Regions from separate parts of the Massilia sp. Soil_C_3 genome, predicted to be linked through region 1. Evidence: predicted binding sites of a transcription regulator. Region 1 holds the regulator's gene; each other region holds the start of a gene.
What was found. Region 1 encodes sigma-54, which starts transcription at its own class of promoters, with help from an activator protein. Its sites were predicted from a motif close to TGGCANGNAANCTGCTTT; they were not measured.
Positions count from the first base shown of each region.

Region 1 (5,646 bases):
GTGTTGCGTCGCCTTCGAGCGATCCCATGATCGCAGCCACCGACGCCGCGCCGAAATGCGCATCGATGCTCTTGCGCCGGACCTGCAATTCGCTTGCCCCCGCCATCGCAGCAAACGGCGCCGCGAAGGCGCGGATCGCCGCCGGCAAGCCGGCGCCTTGCGTGGACGCGATCAATGCCTGCAGGGCCGGCAGCTCGTCGCTTGGCACGAACACGTCGGCCAGCCCGATATACAGCGCGTCGGCGGCGCCGATCGTCAGCCCGGTCAGGCCCAGGTAGTTGCCGAGCTGTCCCGGCGCATGCGACAGGAAGTGGCTGCCGCCGACGTCGGGGAACAGGCCGATGTTCACCTCGGGCATGGCCATTTTCGTGCGCTCGGTCACGATGCGCAGGCCGCAGTCCGGGCCGCCCTGGGCGATGCCCATGCCGCCGCCCATCACGACGCCATCCATGATGGCGATGTAAGGCTTCGGATAAAAATGGATCAGGTGGTTCAGCGCGTATTCTTCGGTGAAGAAATCCTCGAGCAGCGCGCTGCCGCCCATCGGCCCCGCATGCCCGACCTCATGGAAGAAACGGATGTCGCCGCCCGCGCACAAGGCCTTCTCGCTGCTGCTGGTCAGTACGACCGCTTCGACCTGCCCGTCATGCCGCCAGGCGCGCAGCACGTCGGTCAGCGCGCGCACCATCTCGAGCGACAGCGAATTGAGCGCCTTCGGGCGGTCCAGGGTAATGATGCCGGTGCGGTTGGCGATGCGGGTCAGGACGTGGTCGGTCATGGCGTAATCCGTAATGGAGAGACATGCATTTTACCGAACACATAGATGCGCGTAATACCGGGGAGGCTGGATGCAAAAAGGGCGTCCCCTCAGACGCCCTTAGCTAGTGTGAGCCCTGCGCCTGATCAGGCGACAGCAGCGTCTTCGCCGCCGTTATCCGGCATGCGTTTGATCGACGTACGGCTATGGTCTTTCAGTTGCTGCTTGTGTTTGAGGATCTGTCGGTCCAGCTTATCCATCAGCGTATCGATCGCGGCGTACAGGTCTTGTGCGACGCTGGCCACGTGCAGGGTCTTTCCCGACACCTGGACGTTGATCTCTGCTTTTTGCCTTTTTTCTTTTTCAGTGAGGTTGTCGACGGCTAGGAAGACGTGGGTGTCGATCACCTGGTCGAAATGGCGAATGATGCGCTCGAGCTTATTCTGAACGTATTCACGGATGGCGGGGGTTACTTCGAGATGATGGCCACTGATTGTGAGGTTCATACACACTCCTTTGAAAATTTTGCACCGTGTGGACCACATCGACGCGACAAGGCACGATGTCTGTGGACGGCGCAGTTACAAGGACTTGCGGAGGCTTACAGGGGGTATCTTGAGGGCTTCACGGTATTTTGCAACCGTGCGGCGCGCGATGACCATGCCTTGTTCCCCGAGCATCTCCGCGATCTTGCTATCGGATAAAGGGTTCCTAGGGTCTTCTGCTCCTGTCAATTGTGCAATGAGCGCACGGATTGCCGTCGAGGATGCTTCGCCTCCCGCCTCGGTGGCAACGTGGCTGCCGAAGAAATACTTCAACTCAAACATGCCGTGCGGGGTCAGCATGTATTTCTGCGTTGTGACACGAGAAATTGTGCTCTCGTGTAGGCCTAGTGTATCAGCTATCTCACGTAAAACAAGGGGCCGCATGGCAACCGCGCCATGGGAGAAAAAGTTGCGCTGGCGCTCGACGATCGCCTCCGCCACGCGCAGGATGGTGTCGAAACGCTGGCGCATATTCTTGATGAGCCACTTCGCTTCCTGCAGCTGCGCGCCCATCTGCGCCTCGCTCTTGCCCTGCTTGAGGAGGCTCGCGTACAGGCTGTTTACGCGCAGGCGCGGCATCACGTCCGGATTCAATGTGACAGCCCAGCCGCTCTTGGAACGGCGCACGATCACGTCAGGCACCACGTAGTCCGACACGTTCGAGGCGAACGCCGCGCCCGGATGCGGATTGCATTGGCGCACCACGGCCTGCACCTCGCGCAAGTCTTCGTCGTCGCAGTCGAGCGCTTTTTTCAGCTTGCTGTATTCGCGCTGGGCGAACCAGCTCAGGTAACCCTCGACGATGGTCAGGGCCATGCGCCGCGTGACCATCGGCACACCCGGCATGCGCCGGATCTGCAGCGCCAGGCACTCGGCCGCGCTGCGCGCGCCGACGCCCACCGGGTCCATGCTCTGCACCAGCGCAAGCGCGCAGCGCAGCTCGTCGATCTCGATGTCGAGTTCTTCGGGCAGCCGCGCATGGATCTCGTCGAGCGGTTCTTCGAGGTAGCCGTTGTCGTCCAGCGCATCGATCACCAGCTCGGCCAGCGCACGGTCGCGCGCCGACAGGGTGGCTTCGCGCACCTGTTCCATCAGGTGTTCGCGCAGGGTGATGGCGCAGGCTTCCAGCTGCGGGCGGCCGTCCTCGTCCTCGCCACCGCCGCCTGAAGATGATCCTCCGCCTTCGCCCCAGTCGGCGTCGCTGCGCTCGCCCTCGGCGCCGCCCTCGAAACCCTCGCCTTCCTTGGCCACAGCCCCATCCCCTTCGGCCTGCTGGCCGGGCGCCGGCGGCGCCTCGCCGATGGCCGGTGCGTTGTTGATGGCGCCATCGGCCAGCAAACGCACCGATCGGTCGAGCGGATCGTCGAGCCGCTCGAGCAAGGGGTTATCGCCCAGTATCTGCTCGATCTCCTGGTGCAGCTCGAGCGTCGACAGTTGCAGCAACCGGATCGACTGCTGCAGTTGCGGCGTAAGCGCGAGGTGCTGCGAAGTGCGAAGTTGCAGGGACTGTTTCATCTAGGCGTGGCTCACATGCGGAAGTGTTCACCCAGGTACACGCGGCGCACCGACTCGTCCGCGATGATGTCGTCAGGGCGGCCGGAGGCAAGCACCGCGCCCTGGTTGATGATGTAGGCGCGGTCACAGATGCCGAGCGTCTCGCGCACGTTGTGGTCGGTGATCAGGACACCGATCCGGCGCTCCTTCAGGAAGCGCACGATGCGCTGGATCTCGATCACGGCGATCGGGTCGACGCCGGCGAACGGTTCGTCGAGCAGCACGAAGCGCGGATTGGTCGCCAGCGCGCGCGCGATCTCCACGCGGCGGCGTTCGCCGCCCGACAGCGACAGCGCCGGATTCTCGCGCAGCTTCTCGATCTGCAGGTCGGCCAGCAAGGTGTCGAGGCGCTCGTTGATCTGGTCTTTCGACAGCGGCTTGCCGTTGTCCTTCTGCAGCTCGAGCACGGCGCGGATGTTATCTTCCACCGTCAGCTTGCGAAATACCGAGGCCTCTTGCGGCAGGTAGGACAGGCCCAATACGGCGCGGCGGTGGATCGGCAGGCTGGTGATGTCGGTGCCGTTGATGTCGATCGACCCGGCGTCCGACGGCACCAGGCCGACGATCATGTAGAACGAGGTCGTCTTGCCGGCGCCGTTCGGGCCCAGCAAGCCGACCACTTCACCGCATTCGACCTGCAGCGACACGTCGCGCACCACCAGGCGCTTGCCATAGCTTTTCTGCAGGCCTTTGACGACCAGGGTGCTGCAATCGCCCAGATCCATCGGAATCGCCGTCATTGGGCGGCTCCCGCAGGCGTACGTTTCGGCGACAGGATCAGGGTGCCGCGGCCGCCCCCAACCTTGCTCTGGCCGCTGACATCGTTGCGCACGGTGGCCACTTCCTTGCGGCTGTCATACGAGATGAAAGGGCCGGTGACCTGGTTGCTCAGTTGATCGTTTTCCAGTTCCTTGATGAGGGCATTCGAGTACAGGCGCACCAGCTCGGCGCGCTCGTCGTACTCGATGCGCTCGGCCTGGCCCTCGACCCACAGGTTGGGACCGCCGTCGCGCTTCTGGCGGAACGTAGTGAGCTTGCCGTTGTTGGCGGTGAGTGTCACCGTCATATAGCCTTCGGGCGTTTCCCTGACCACGGCGCGGTCGGCCTTGAGCAACAGCGTACCGCGGGTGAGAATCACGTTACCGGTAAGGGTGCGCACGCCGTTGACCCCGTCGAGATCGGCGGAATCGTATTCGACCTGCGCGGGCTTGAGCGAGTCGGCACGTTCGGCGGCTGCCGTCAGCGACAGCAGGGAAAGGAGTACGGCGGCAAATAATTTTTTCATGATAAGGAATGCTGGTCCTGGGTTATCACGCGGCGCAGGGCTTACTGGCGCGGTCGTGGCGGATAGACGATCTGGCCGCGGCTGGACATGTGCACTTGCTGGGTGGCGTTGTTGGCGACCATGCCGGTGCCTTTCACGCTCGAAGCCCCAAGCTTCAGGTCAACCGGGAGGTCGGTCTTGACGATCTCTTCGTCGGGGAGCACGGTCAGCGCCTGGCTACGCAAGTGCAACGACTCGCTCTGCGCCGTCTTCGGGCGCTGCAGGTCGACGTCGCCCATCAGTTCGACCCGGTGCTCTTCGTGGAACACCTGGGCTTTCTTGGCGACCACCGTCATTGGCGGGCGGCCCGGCTCGACGCCGCGCAGCAGCGGCTGGTCGACGTGCGAGACGTCGCCGAGCGGGATGTGGGCCAGGTGCTTGCCCGACAACACATAGCTCGGCTGGCCATTCTCGGTCATGCGCACGAACGAGAAATTCTCGACGATGTAGTCCGGTTCGTCCGGCGGCCCGCCCAGCTGGGCGTCGATGTCGGACGCCTGCATCAGTTGCAGCAGCCAGAAGCTGCCGAAGGCGAAGAAGGTGCCGATCACGATCATCGCCAGGAGATTCCAGCGATGCGCGGTACGCTTGTTTTGGACGATGGTGGCCATGGTGCGTGGCCTCAGGCGAAGTACGGCGCGAGCGCCTGCTCGTAGGTGCCCTGGGCGCGCATCACGAGATCGCACACTTCGCGCACCGCGCCGCGGCCGCCGCCATTTTTGGTGACGTAGTGCGCGCGGTGCTGCACCTCGGGGTGGCCGGACGGCACCGCGACGGCGAAGCCGACGCGCGCGAACAGCGGCAGGTCGATCACGTCGTCGCCGATGTAGCCGCACTGCTCGGCCGTGAAGCCGGTGGCCTCGAGCAGCTTGGCGAAGCCGATGCGCTTGTCGTGGATGCCCTGGTGGACGTGCGAGATGCCGAGATCGGCCGCGCGCTTGACAACGATCGGCGACAGGCGCGCACTGATGATCGCGGTCTGGACGCCGGTCTTGTTCAACAGCTGGATGCCCAGGCCGTCGAGCACGTTGAAGGTCTTGGTGACTTCGCCTTCCGGGCCGTAGGTCAGGCTGCCGTCGGTCAGCACGCCGTCGACGTCGAAGATCATGACCTTAATGCGGGCCGCACGTTCCATGTGCGCCAGCGGAGTAATGGAGGGAATGAATTCACTCATCAGATCACCTTGGCGCGGGTCAGGTCGTGGATGTGCAGCGCGCCGACCAGGCGGTCGTCGTCATCGACCACCAGCATCTGGTTGATGCGGAATTCTTCCATCACGGCGACGGCGTCGACCGCCAGCTGCTCGGGGCGCACGCGGCGCGGGTTGGCGTGCATCACGTCGCGGATCTGGATGTCCGAGAAGTCGTGCATGCGTTCGATCACGCGGCGCAAGTCGCCGTCGGTGAACACGCCGACCGGACGGCCTTCGGCGTCGACGATGGCGGTCATGCCGAGGCCCTTGCGGG
Region 1 is NZ_JBDGJG010000013.1:102,428-108,073, forward strand. Features, by position in the region: gene AC3A6F_RS23515 (enoyl-CoA hydratase/isomerase family protein) at 1-778, opposite strand, end outside; gene hpf (ribosome hibernation-promoting factor, HPF/YfiA family) at 904-1,263, opposite strand; gene AC3A6F_RS23525 (RNA polymerase factor sigma-54) at 1,339-2,817, opposite strand; gene lptB (LPS export ABC transporter ATP-binding protein) at 2,829-3,596, opposite strand; gene lptA (lipopolysaccharide transport periplasmic protein LptA) at 3,593-4,141, opposite strand; gene lptC (LPS export ABC transporter periplasmic protein LptC) at 4,183-4,791, opposite strand; gene AC3A6F_RS23545 (KdsC family phosphatase) at 4,803-5,354, opposite strand; gene AC3A6F_RS23550 (KpsF/GutQ family sugar-phosphate isomerase) at 5,354-5,646, opposite strand, start outside.

Region 2 (5,646 bases), on a different contig from region 1:
ACCACGTCGGCGTCGGCCGCGACGATGGCAGGCAGGCCGGCGAGCATTCGGCCATCTTCTATCGCAAGAGCCGCTTCGCGCTGCTGGACAAGGGCGACTTCTGGCTCAGCGAAACGCCCGAGCGCCCATCGCTGGGCTGGGACGCCACCTGCTGCAACCGCATCGTGTCATGGGCGAAGCTGCGCGAGCGCGACAATGGTCGCGTGTTCTACGTCTTTTCTGCGCACTTCGACCACGAGGGCGTCGTCGCGCGCCGTGCCTCGGCCGACCTGCTGCTGCGCAAGATCGCGGAAATCAGCCGCGGCGAAGCGGCGATCTGCGTGGGCGACTTCAATTCGACGCCCGATACGCCGCAGATGCAGGTAATGGCGAAAGCCATGCGCGACGCCTTCCAGGTGAGCCGGACGCCGCCGTACGGCCCGGTCGGTACCTACAATGGCTTCCGCTTCGACGCGCCGATGCAGGACCGCATCGACTACGTCTACGTCGACCGGCATTTCGAGGTGCTCAAATACGCGGCCCTGGGCGACTCGCTCCACGGACGCTTTCCGTCGGACCACCATCCGGTGGTCGCGCGCGTCGAATTCCGGTAAGACGCTCAGTCGAGGTCGGACGCGGCGTGCCGCTCGTGCACCTGGTCGGCTTCCGGACCGAATGAACGGTTGACCTTGCGCCCGCGGATGACGGCCGGCCGCTCGGCGATTTCGTCGGCCCAGCGTTTCACGTGCTTGTATTCGTGCACCGACAGGAATTGGGCCGCATCGTACAGCTGGCCCAGCACCAGGCCGCCATACCAGGGCCAGATCGCCATGTCGGCGATCGTGTATTCATCGCCCGCGACGAAGCGCTTGTCGGCCAGGTGGCGGTCGAGCACGTCGAGCTGGCGCTTGGCTTCCATCGCATAGCGGTCGATCGGGTATTGCAGCTTTTCCGGTGCATAGGCATAGAAGTGACCGAAACCGCCGCCCACAAAAGGAGCCGAACCCATCTGCCAGAACAGCCAGTTCATCGTTTCCGCGCGCGCCACGCCGTCCTTGGGCAGGAAGGCGCCGAATTTCTCGGCCAGGTAGACCAGGATCGAGCCGGATTCGAACACGCGCACCGGTGTCGCGCCGGTATGGTCGACCAGGGCCGGGATCTTCGAATTCGGATTGGCCTCGACGAAACCGCTCGAGAACTGCATGCCTTCATTGATGCGGATGAGCCAGGCATCGTATTCGGCGCCGCTGTGGCCGGCCGCCAGCAATTCTTCCAGCAGGATCGTCACCTTCACGCCATTCGGCGTGGCAAGCGAATACAGCTGCAGCGGATGCTTGCCGACCGGGAGTTCCTTGTCGTGGGTCGGGCCTGCGACCGGGCGGTTGATGCTGGCGAAGGCGCCGCCCGAGGAAGCAGGGGGCGTCCAGACTTTCGGTGGGACGTAGGATGCTTGGTCAGCCATGTGGTCTCCTTGAATCTGTCAAAGGATTCATTCTAGCCAATGGCTGGAGAGTGTGCCGGGGGCTGCCCGAAAACGCCGGGAGTGAGTCAATGTCGAAACTCTTTACATACATCAAGCCATTTTCTTGTGCTGGATCATTAAGTGTCTGAAGAATAACAACATTTATTGCTGGAACAGTAATTGCTACTAGTCTCGCCAGCGGCGACCGCCAGTGGGTGCCGATAACGATAAAGGGAATGTCATGAAAAAGCTGTTCGCACTTGCGTTGTTCTGCTTTACCGCATTGTCCGCCAATGCCGCCATCGTCAGCGCCGATTTCCGTACCGAGGCTGACCTGCCGACTGCCGATAGTGCGGGTCCGCTGGTGCATGAGCGCCTGAATGCCGCCGTGGGCAGCGGCCTGGAGCTGGATGCGGGCGACTTCGTCGCCAATCCGAGCGGCTGGGGCGGCGGACAGGTCTGGCTCGACCTGGATGCATCGACCAACGTCTTGACCCTGCTGTCGCAGGACGAGTGGGATTTCCAGACCTTGCTGGTCACCATCACCAATATTTCGGGCGCGACGATCACCGGTATCGAGCTGCTCAGCGATACGCTGACGTCCTCCGGCCTGATTCCCCAGCTGAGCTTTACCGCCAATAGCGTCTCGATCTTCTACAGCAGCCTGCCTGACGTTTTCGACTTCACCGGCGGCAGCGCCACGTTCGCGCTGCTCACTGGCGTGGCGGAAGTGCCGGAACCGCAAAGCGTCCTGCTGTTCGGCGCCGGCTTCGCGCTGATCGGCCTGGCGCGGCGTCGCAAGAGCAAGCAAGCCTGAGCAGGCTGGCACTGGCTGCAGGAAAAGTACAGCTTTTCGCAGCCAGTACGTCTCGCGCGGCACGAACACTGGCCGTCCGGTATTTCCTATCCTATCCAGTCGATGACAGGAGAGGAACGACCCGATGACCAGCCAGTCCCGCCGCGATGCATTCAAGACCCTGCTGGCCGGCGCCAGCCTGCCGCTCCTGCCCGCGCCGGCGGTGGCAATGACCCGGTGCGAGGCCACCGCATCGGCGCCCCGGCCGGGCTGGCACCGCGGCATCGAAGGCCAGCGCCAGGCCGACCAGGGCGACGTTACCTACCTCAATCCGATCATCGCGGGCGACCATCCCGATCCGACCGTGCTCAAGGACGGCAAGGATTACTACCTCACGTATTCTTCGTTCTATTCCTACCCCGGCCTGGTGATCTGGCATTCCACCGACCTGGTCAACTGGCGTCCGCTCGCTCCGGCGCTGAGCAGACCCCTGGGGACGATCCGGGCGATTTCCGCTACCGCGCGCTGCCGGCGCAAGGACGCGGCTTGACCTGCCGGATCGGGCGGCCATACTATAGCTGACCTCGTCGTATCCACGGCGGGTAAGGCCCATCCAGCACAAATGAACTTGCCTCTCACGCCAGCGGCGCCGCGCCAGGCGCGCCTTGTCCTGTTCGTCGGCTTTCCGGGCATGTGCATGCTCGACATCGCCGGGCCGCAGACGGTGTTCTGGTGCGCATCGAAAGTGATGCAAGAGCGCGGGCTGCCGGGTTATGTGCGGCACACGGTCAGCCTCGACGGCGGCCTGGTGCAGACCCTGGAGGGCGTCGCGATGCAGACCGAGCGGCTGGACGGTTTCGCGCCCACCGAGGTCGATACCGTGGTCGTGCCTGGCGCGGCGGACATCGTCACCGCCGTCCGCGAACAGCAGGCGCTGGTCGCCTGGCTGCAGCGCCATGCGGGGGAGATGCGTCGCACGTCCTCGGTTTGCACCGGCGCCTTCGTGCTCGCCGCCGCTGGCCTCCTCGACGGCAAGCGCGCGGCCACCCACTGGCTGACCTACGACCTGCTGCGCGACACCTATCCGCTGGTCGAGGTGGACCGCGAAGCGATCTTCGTCCAGCATGGCGACACCTGGACCTCGGGCGGCGTCACCGCCGGCATCGACCTGGCGCTGGCGATGGTGGAAGCCGATTGCGGCCGCAAAGTGGCGCTGGCCGTCGCGCGCGAGCTGGTGGTGTTCGTCAAGCGCCCCAGCAACCAGCCCCAGCTCAGCCGGATGCTGCAGGCCCAGGCCGGCGACGGTCCGATCTTCGACGAGCTGCATATGTGGATCCTGGCCAATCTCGAACGGACCGACCTGAGCGTCGAGGTGCTGGCCGCGCAGATGCGCATGAGCCCACGCAACTTCAGCCGCGTGTACAAGGACAAGACCGGCCAGACGCCGGCGCGGGCGGTCGAACGCTTCCGCCTGGAGACGGCTTGCCGGCTGCTCGAGGATTCCGGGCGCCACCTCGACGGCATTGCCCAACAGTGCGGATTCGGCGACGAGGGGCGCATGCGCAAGACCTTCCAGCGCCACCTGCACACCTCGCCGAGCGCCTATCGCCAGCGGCTGGCGCCAGTCCCTAGCGTGCCGCCTGCGCCTTGAGCCAGTCGTCGACCTTCACCGTGCCCAGGCGCGCACCGGGACCCGGCACCAGCGTGTCTTCCTGCAGCAGGGCGCCGAAGTAGCGCGCCTGGTCGTCGGCCACGACCTTGCGCTGATCTCCCTTGGCTTCCAGATAATGCTGGACGAGGTCGGCCAGGCGCACGCGCTCGGGCCCCGCGATCTTGACCACGCCGTTGCGCGGCGCGCCGAGGGAGTAGTCGGCCATGGCCAGCGCCACGTCATCCGACGAGATGGCCTGGATGTTGGCGGGCGACAGGCGGATTGCATCGCCCTCCGTGCCGGACGCCGCGATCCCGCCCAGGAACTCGAAGAACTGGGTCGAATGCACGATGGTATAGGGCAGGCCGGACTCGCGGATCAGCGCCTCTTGCGCGATCTTGCCGCGGAAGTAACCGCTCTCGGCCAGGCGGTCGGTGCCGACCACCGACAGCGCGACGTGGTGCTTGATGCCGGCCTTCTTCGCCGCGCCCAAGAGGTTGCGGCCCGAGGTGGTGAAGAAGTCCATCACCGCGTCGTCGGCGAACGAGGGCGAGTTGGCCACGTCCACCACGACGTCGGCGCCGGCCAGCGCCTCGTCCAGGCCCTTGCCGCTCATGGTGTCGACGCCGGTGTTCGGGGAAGCGGCCACGGCTTCGTGGCCGCGCTGCTTGAGGATGGCGACCAGTTTGCTGCCGATCAGGCCGGTGCCGCCGATGACGATGATGTTCATGATGTCCTTTCAGATCCCAGTGCGGCTGGGCGCCGTATGCGACGATTCGCCTCGGTGTCGAGTGTAGGAGCGTGCCTGGCGCGGCGGTAGGCCCATCCGGGGCGGCACGCTGGTGCACGCCAGGCACCAATCATTGGCCTGCCTTCAGCGCACCAGCGCCACCACGCACACGATGCCCTGGCGCGCCATCTTGGCGTAGGGGCAGATGCGCTCGGTATTGCGGATGAGTTCCTCGGCGGTGGCGCGCGGCACCCGCGGCAGGTCGATGCGGATCTCGGCCATGAGGGTGTACAGGCCGTCGACCGGGTCGCGGCCGAAGGTGACTGCGGCGTCGACGGTGGCATCCTCGAGGGCGATGCCGGCGCGCGTCGCCAGCAGCTTGAGCGCGCCATGGAAACAGGCGGCGAAACCGGCGGCGAACAGTTGTTCGGGATTGGTGCCGCCGCCGGGGCCGCCGAGCGCCGCCGGCAGCCGTAGGGCCAGTTCGAGGTTGCCGTCGTCGGAGCGGGCGATGCCGGACGCGCGTCCATGCGCCGCCTCGCCGCCGCTGACCCTGACCGTGGTCGAGTACAGTGGCTGGAAATCGTCGCCGACGTATTTGTCGAGCAGGGTGATGGGCGGGGGCGCCAGCCTTTTTTTCAACGCGGTCTCCTGGAATGGTTTCGGCCAGTGTAGGAATGCGCGGCGCTGGCTGCTAGCGCCGCGCCGGTCACCGTCATGTATCCCGTCGCGCAACAATCGCGCCGGGCATCAATCCCCGAAGCCGGTCAGGCAGTGCAGGTCGAGCGCGCGGATGCGCGGGGTGATGTAGTCGATGAAGACCCGCGTGCGCAGCGGCAGGTGGTGCCGGCTCAGGTAGCAGATGTAGTGGCCGCGGTCGTCCGGCGCGTGCTGGGGCAGGCAGGCGACCAGGCGGCCCGCGCGCAGGTGCTCGCACACCTGGTAGCCGGCCATCTGCGCCAGGCCCGCGCCGTCCAGCACCGCCTGCAGCACCAGCTCGGCGTCGTTGAAGCTGTGGTTGGCCATGG
Region 2 is NZ_JBDGJG010000001.1:275,965-281,610, forward strand. Features, by position in the region: gene AC3A6F_RS01275 (endonuclease/exonuclease/phosphatase family protein) at 1-593, shown strand, start outside; gene yghU (glutathione-dependent disulfide-bond oxidoreductase) at 599-1,441, opposite strand; gene AC3A6F_RS01285 (PEP-CTERM sorting domain-containing protein) at 1,683-2,258, shown strand; gene AC3A6F_RS01290 (family 43 glycosylhydrolase) at 2,383-2,787, shown strand; gene AC3A6F_RS01295 (GlxA family transcriptional regulator) at 2,860-3,888, shown strand; gene AC3A6F_RS01300 (SDR family oxidoreductase) at 3,866-4,618, opposite strand; gene AC3A6F_RS01305 (Ohr family peroxiredoxin) at 4,763-5,260, opposite strand; gene AC3A6F_RS01310 (LysR family transcriptional regulator) at 5,369-5,646, opposite strand, start outside.
Region 2: the regulator sigma-54 is predicted to act here: its motif matches at 1,611-1,628, upstream of AC3A6F_RS01285 (PEP-CTERM sorting domain-containing protein).

Region 3 (5,646 bases), on a different contig from region 1:
GGCATTCTGCAGGCTGTCGGCCCACAGGCCGGCCTGTTTCGCATAGGTCTCGACCAGGTGCACGGTCTCGTCCTCGCGGCCGGTCAGGCGCAGGTACTTGATGGTCTGCTCGTCGATGTAGAACATCGCGGCGGTGGCGCCGAATTCCGGCGCCATATTCGAGATGGTCGCGCGGTCGCCCAGGGTGAGTGCGGCGGCGCCCTCGCCAAAAAACTCGAGGTAGGCGGAGACGACTTTCGACTTGCGCAGGAACTCGGTCAGCGCCAGCACGGTGTCGGTGGCGGTGATACCGGGGCCGGGCCGGCCCGTCAACTCGACGCCGACGATGTCGGGCAGGCGCATGTACGAGGCGCGGCCCAGCATCACGCTTTCGGCTTCCAGCCCGCCGACGCCGATCGCGATCACGCCCAGCGCATCGACCATCGGCGTGTGCGAGTCGGTGCCGACCAGCGTGTCCGGATAGGCCACGCCCTTCTCCACCTGGATCACGGGCGACATGCGCTCCAGGTTGATCTGGTGCAGGATGCCGTTACCGGGCGGGATCACGTCGACGTTCTGGAAGGCCTTCTTGGTCCAGTCGATGAAGTGGAAGCGGTCTTCGTTGCGGCGATCCTCGATCGCGCGGTTCTTGGTGAACGCGTCGGGATCGAAGCCGCCGCATTCGACGGCCAGCGAGTGGTCGACCACCAGCTGGGTCGGCACCACCGGATTGACCAGGGCCGGATCGCCCCCTTGCAGCGCAATGGCGTCGCGCAGGCCGGCCAGGTCGACCAGGGCGGTCTGTCCCAGGATGTCGTGGCAGACCACGCGCGCCGGGAACCAGGGGAAATCGAGCTCGCGCTTGCGTTCGATGATCTGCTTGAGCGAGTCGGTCATGCAGGCGGGATCGCAGCGGCGCACGAGGTTCTCGGCCAGCACGCGCGAGGTGTAGGGCAAGGTGTCGTAGGCGCCGGGCTGGATGGCGTCGACCGCGGCGCGCGTGTCGAAGTAGTCCAGATCGGTGCCTGGGAGGGGTTTCAGGTGGTTGGTATTCATGGCGATGCTCGATTGATTAGCTAACCTGAAAACCGTCGTCCCCGCGAAGGCGGGGACCCAATTTTGCGTGCGTGACCCCAAACGCTTATGTGGCCTGCAAGCTTACTTGGATTCCCGCCTTCGCGGGAATGACGTGCGAATGATCGTGGTGCTAATGGATGACGATGAGTTACTTGCGTTCTGCCAGCGGCACGAACTGCAGGTCTTCCGGACCGACGTAATTCGCGCTCGGGCGGATGATCTTGTTGTCGATGCGCTGCTCGATGACGTGGGCGGCCCAGCCCGAGGTGCGCGAGATGACGAACAGCGGCGTGAACATGGCGGTCGGCACGCCCATCATGTGGTACGACACGGCCGAGAACCAATCCAGGTTCGGGAACATCTTTTTCACCTCCCACATCACCGATTCCAGGCGCTCGGCGATGTCGAACATCTTCATCGAACCTGCCTCGGAAGACAGCGAGCGCGCCACTTCCTTGATCACTTTGTTGCGCGGGTCCGAGATCGTGTACACCGGGTGGCCGAAGCCGATCACGACTTCCTTGTTGGCCATGCGGTTGCGGATGTCGGCTTCGGCTTCGTCGGCGCTTTCATAACGCTTCTGGATGTCGAGCGCCACCTCGTTGGCGCCGCCGTGTTTCGGACCGCGCAGCGCGCCGATGGCGCCGGTGATGGCCGAGTGCATGTCGGAGCCGGTGCCGCCGATCACGCGCGCGGTAAAGGTCGACGCGTTGAATTCGTGCTCGGCGTACAGGATCAGCGAGGTGTGCATCGCCTGCACCCAGGACTCGCGCGGCTTGAAGCCGTGCAGCAAGTGCAGGAAGTGGCCGCCGATCGAATCGTCGTCGGTTTCCACTTCGATGCGCTTGCCATTGTGGCTGTAGTGGTGCCAGTACAGCAGCATCGAGCCGAACGACGCCATCAGGCGGTCGGCGATGTCGCGCGCGCCGGCGATGTTATGGTCGTCCTTCTCGGGCAAGGTGCAGCCCAGCACCGACACGCCGGTGCGCATCACGTCCATCGGATGCGCGCCGGCCGGCAGCGCCTCGAGCGCGCTCTTGACGGCCTGCGGCAGGCCGCGCAAGGACTTGAGCTTGGCCTTGTAGCCGCGCAGCTCGGCCTCGTTCGGCAGCTTGCCGTGCACCAGCAGATAGGCGATTTCCTCGAATTCGCAGGCGTCGGCCACGTCCAGGATGTCGTAGCCGCGGTAGTGCAGGTCGTTGCCCGATTTGCCGACCGAGCACAGCGCGGTATTGCCCGCGGCCACGCCGGACAGGGCCACGGACTTCTTCGGCTTGAAGGTTGGGGTCTCGTTGTTCTGGGTCGTCATCCTCGGTTCTCCTTATTTCGCTTTGTTCTGGGCGAACAGCGCGTCGAGCTTGTGTTCATAGCTATGGTAGTCGATGCGGTCGTACAGTTCCGCGCGCGTCTGCATGGTGTCGAGCACGTTCTGCTGGGTGCCGTCGCGGCGGATCGCGTTGTACACGTTCTCGGCCGCCTTGTTCATCGCGCGGAACGCCGACAGCGGATACAGCACCAGGCCGACACCAGCGCTTTTCAGTTCGTCGACGGTAAACAGCGGGGTGGAGCCGAATTCGGTGATATTGGCCAGCACCGGCACCTTGACCGCGTCGGCGAACTGTTTATACATCTCCAGGCTCGTCATCGCCTCGGGGAAGATCATGTCGGCCCCGGCTTGCACGCACGCCACGGCGCGTTCGATGGCGGCGTCCAGGCCTTCCACGGCCAGCGCATCGGTGCGCGCCATGATCACGAACTCGTCGTACGGACGGGCATCGGCGGCCGCCTTGATGCGGTCGACCATCTCGTCCTTGCTGACGATTTCCTTGCCCGGGCGGTGGCCGCAGCGCTTGGCGCCGACCTGGTCTTCGATGTGGCAGGCGGCGGCGCCGGCCTTGGCCAGGGTGCGCACGGTGCGCGCCACATTGAAGGCCGATGCGCCGAAACCGGTGTCGACGTCGACCAGCAGCGGCAGGTCGCACACGTCGGTGATGCGGCGTACGTCGATCAGGACGTCGTCCAGGTTCGAGATGCCAAGATCCGGCAAGCCCAGCGAACCCGCAGCCACGCCGCCGCCCGACAGGTAGATCGCCTTGAAGCCGGCGCGCTGGGCCAGCAGGGCGTGATTGGCGTTGATCGCGCCGACCACTTGCAATGGGGATTCTTCCTGCATTGCCTTGCGAAATGCGGCGCCGGCGGAGAGCTTGGTCATGCGGTGTCCTTTCAGATGCGGTGGATGTCCAGCCTGATATTGCAAACCTCGTGCCAGCGCGCCAACAATCTTCATTTATCCAGTTATTCCTATTGTATTCAGTCACTTAGCGTGGAGTGCCGCATATGATCCCAGCATATCCACCTGGCGCCGCCCTCCGCGTCGTTTCATGCTGAAACAATACGATGCAACGCTTGAAACAATTAAGACTTGCTTAAAGTGCCGCCGTGATCGAAACGAACGTCTTGACATATCGGGATATCCCGATATACTAGGAGTCATGGAACTGCTAGACATCTTCAAAGCCCTCTCTAACCGCACACGCCTCGATATCCTGAAAGGCTTGAAGGACCCGGAGAAACATTTCCCTCCGCAAGACGAGGGCGACGTGCACACGGTTGGTGTTTGCGTGAGCAGTATCCAGGAAGGCGTTGGCCTGTCGCAGTCGACCGTGTCCGATTACCTTGCAACATTGCAGCGAGCTGGCCTGGTTGAAGTGCGGCGTATCGGCCAGTGGACGTACTACAAAAGGAACGAGGCAACCATCAGCGCCCTCGCCGAGATCATCGGGAAAGAGCTGTAAATTTTTTTATCACTATATATCGAGAATTACCGATATCCCTTTTTAACGAAACGAGGAATTATCATGAAAGCTCAAGTGCTCACTTCTTTTGGCGGCCCGCAATCGTTTGAACTGCGCGACGTACCGAAACCCGTGCCGCAGGCCGGCCAGGTGCTGGTCCGGGTGCAGGCCACCTCCATCAATCCCCTGGACTACCAGGTCCGCCGCGGCGACTATGCCGACCTGGTGCCGCTGCCGGGCATCACCGGCCATGACGTGTCGGGCGTGGTCGAGGAAGTCGGACCGGGCGTGACCGCGTTCGCGCCAGGCGACGAAGTCTGGTACACCCCGCAAATCTTCGACGGCCCCGGTAGCTATGCCGAATACCATGTGGCCGCCGAGAGCATCATCGGCAAGAAGCCGGCTTCGCTGACCCATCTCGAGGCCGCCAGCCTGACCCTCGTCGGCGGAACCGCGTGGGAAGCCTTGGCTGTGCGCGCCCAGCTGAAAGCCGGGGAAAGCATCCTGATCCATGGCGGCGCGGGTGGTGTCGGCCACGTCGTGATCCAGGTCGCCAAAGCCATGGGCGCCCGCGTGTTCACCACGGTCAAGGAGGACAATTTCGAGTTCGCACGCTCCCTGGGCGCCGACGTCGTCATCGATTACACGCAAGAAGATTACGTTGACGCCATCCTGCGCGAGACCGGCGGTCACGGCGTCGACGTGGTGTTCGACACCATCGGCGGCGACACCCTGGCGCGCAGCCCGGACGTGCTGGCGCAACTCGGCCGCGTCGTCTCGATCGTGGACATCGCACAGCCGCAGAACCTGATCCAGGCCTGGGGCAAGAATGCGAGCTACCACTTCGTCTTCACCCGCCAGAACCGCGGCAAGCTGGACGAACTGAGCGCCCTGATCGAGCGCGGCCAGCTGAAACCCCACGTCGGCGCCGTCTATTCGCTAGCCGACATCCCGCTTGCGCACGCGCGGCTGGAAAGCCGTGACAACGGCCTGAAGGGGAAGATCGCGATCGCGGTGGGGCCGTTGGCCGATCACACCAGCGCACAAGCCTGAGTCGATTGATTCACTTCGAAAGGAATATCATGGTTTACGAAATCGCCACCCTGCTCGTCCGGCCCGATCGCACCGACGCGTTCAGACATGCATTTGCCGATGTCGCTCATCTGCTCACCCGCGCAAAGGGCTATCGGGGCCATTTGCTGGCGCCCGGGGTCGAGCTGCCGCAACAGTTCACGCTCATCGTGCGCTGGCAGACGCTGGAAGATCACACCCCGAACTTCGAAACGAGCGACGACCACCAGATGTTCATGGCGGGCTTGCAGGACTTTCTCGCGGGCGAGCCCGCCGTCCGCCACATCGAAGGTGCGGCCTTTTCCATCGGGCCGTGGGATGCGACGGCAGCGAAATAAAAAAAGGGCGGCTTTCAAAGGCCGCCCCTTCTACCTGCTTAAGGTCGGTTTAGTGCGCCGACGCACCCGCCGCACCGATACCGGTCTCGGCGCGCACTTCCTGCGCCTCGAAGCCGGCGCGGTCGATGCGGGCACGTGGGCCCTTGTCGGTGATCGAGAAGATCCAGATACCGAAGAAGCCGATTGCCATCGAGAAGATCGCCGGCGAAGCGTACGGGAAGATCGCGGCGCCGTTGCCCAGCACATCGACCCACACCGATTTCGACAGCACGGTCAGGATGACAGCGGTCGCCAGGCCCAGGAAGCCGCCCACGGTGGCGCCGCGGGTGGTGCAGTCTTTCCACAGCACCGACATGAACAGCACCGGGAAGTTGGCCGACGCGGCG
Region 3 is NZ_JBDGJG010000002.1:366,728-372,373, reverse strand. Features, by position in the region: gene acnD (Fe/S-dependent 2-methylisocitrate dehydratase AcnD) at 1-1,035, opposite strand, end outside; gene prpC (bifunctional 2-methylcitrate synthase/citrate synthase) at 1,205-2,365, opposite strand; gene prpB (methylisocitrate lyase) at 2,378-3,268, opposite strand; gene AC3A6F_RS04595 (ArsR/SmtB family transcription factor) at 3,549-3,851, shown strand; gene AC3A6F_RS04590 (zinc-dependent alcohol dehydrogenase family protein) at 3,915-4,904, shown strand; gene AC3A6F_RS04585 (antibiotic biosynthesis monooxygenase family protein) at 4,934-5,260, shown strand; gene AC3A6F_RS04580 (cation acetate symporter) at 5,310-5,646, opposite strand, start outside.
Region 3: the regulator sigma-54 is predicted to act here: its motif matches at 3,307-3,324, upstream of prpB (methylisocitrate lyase).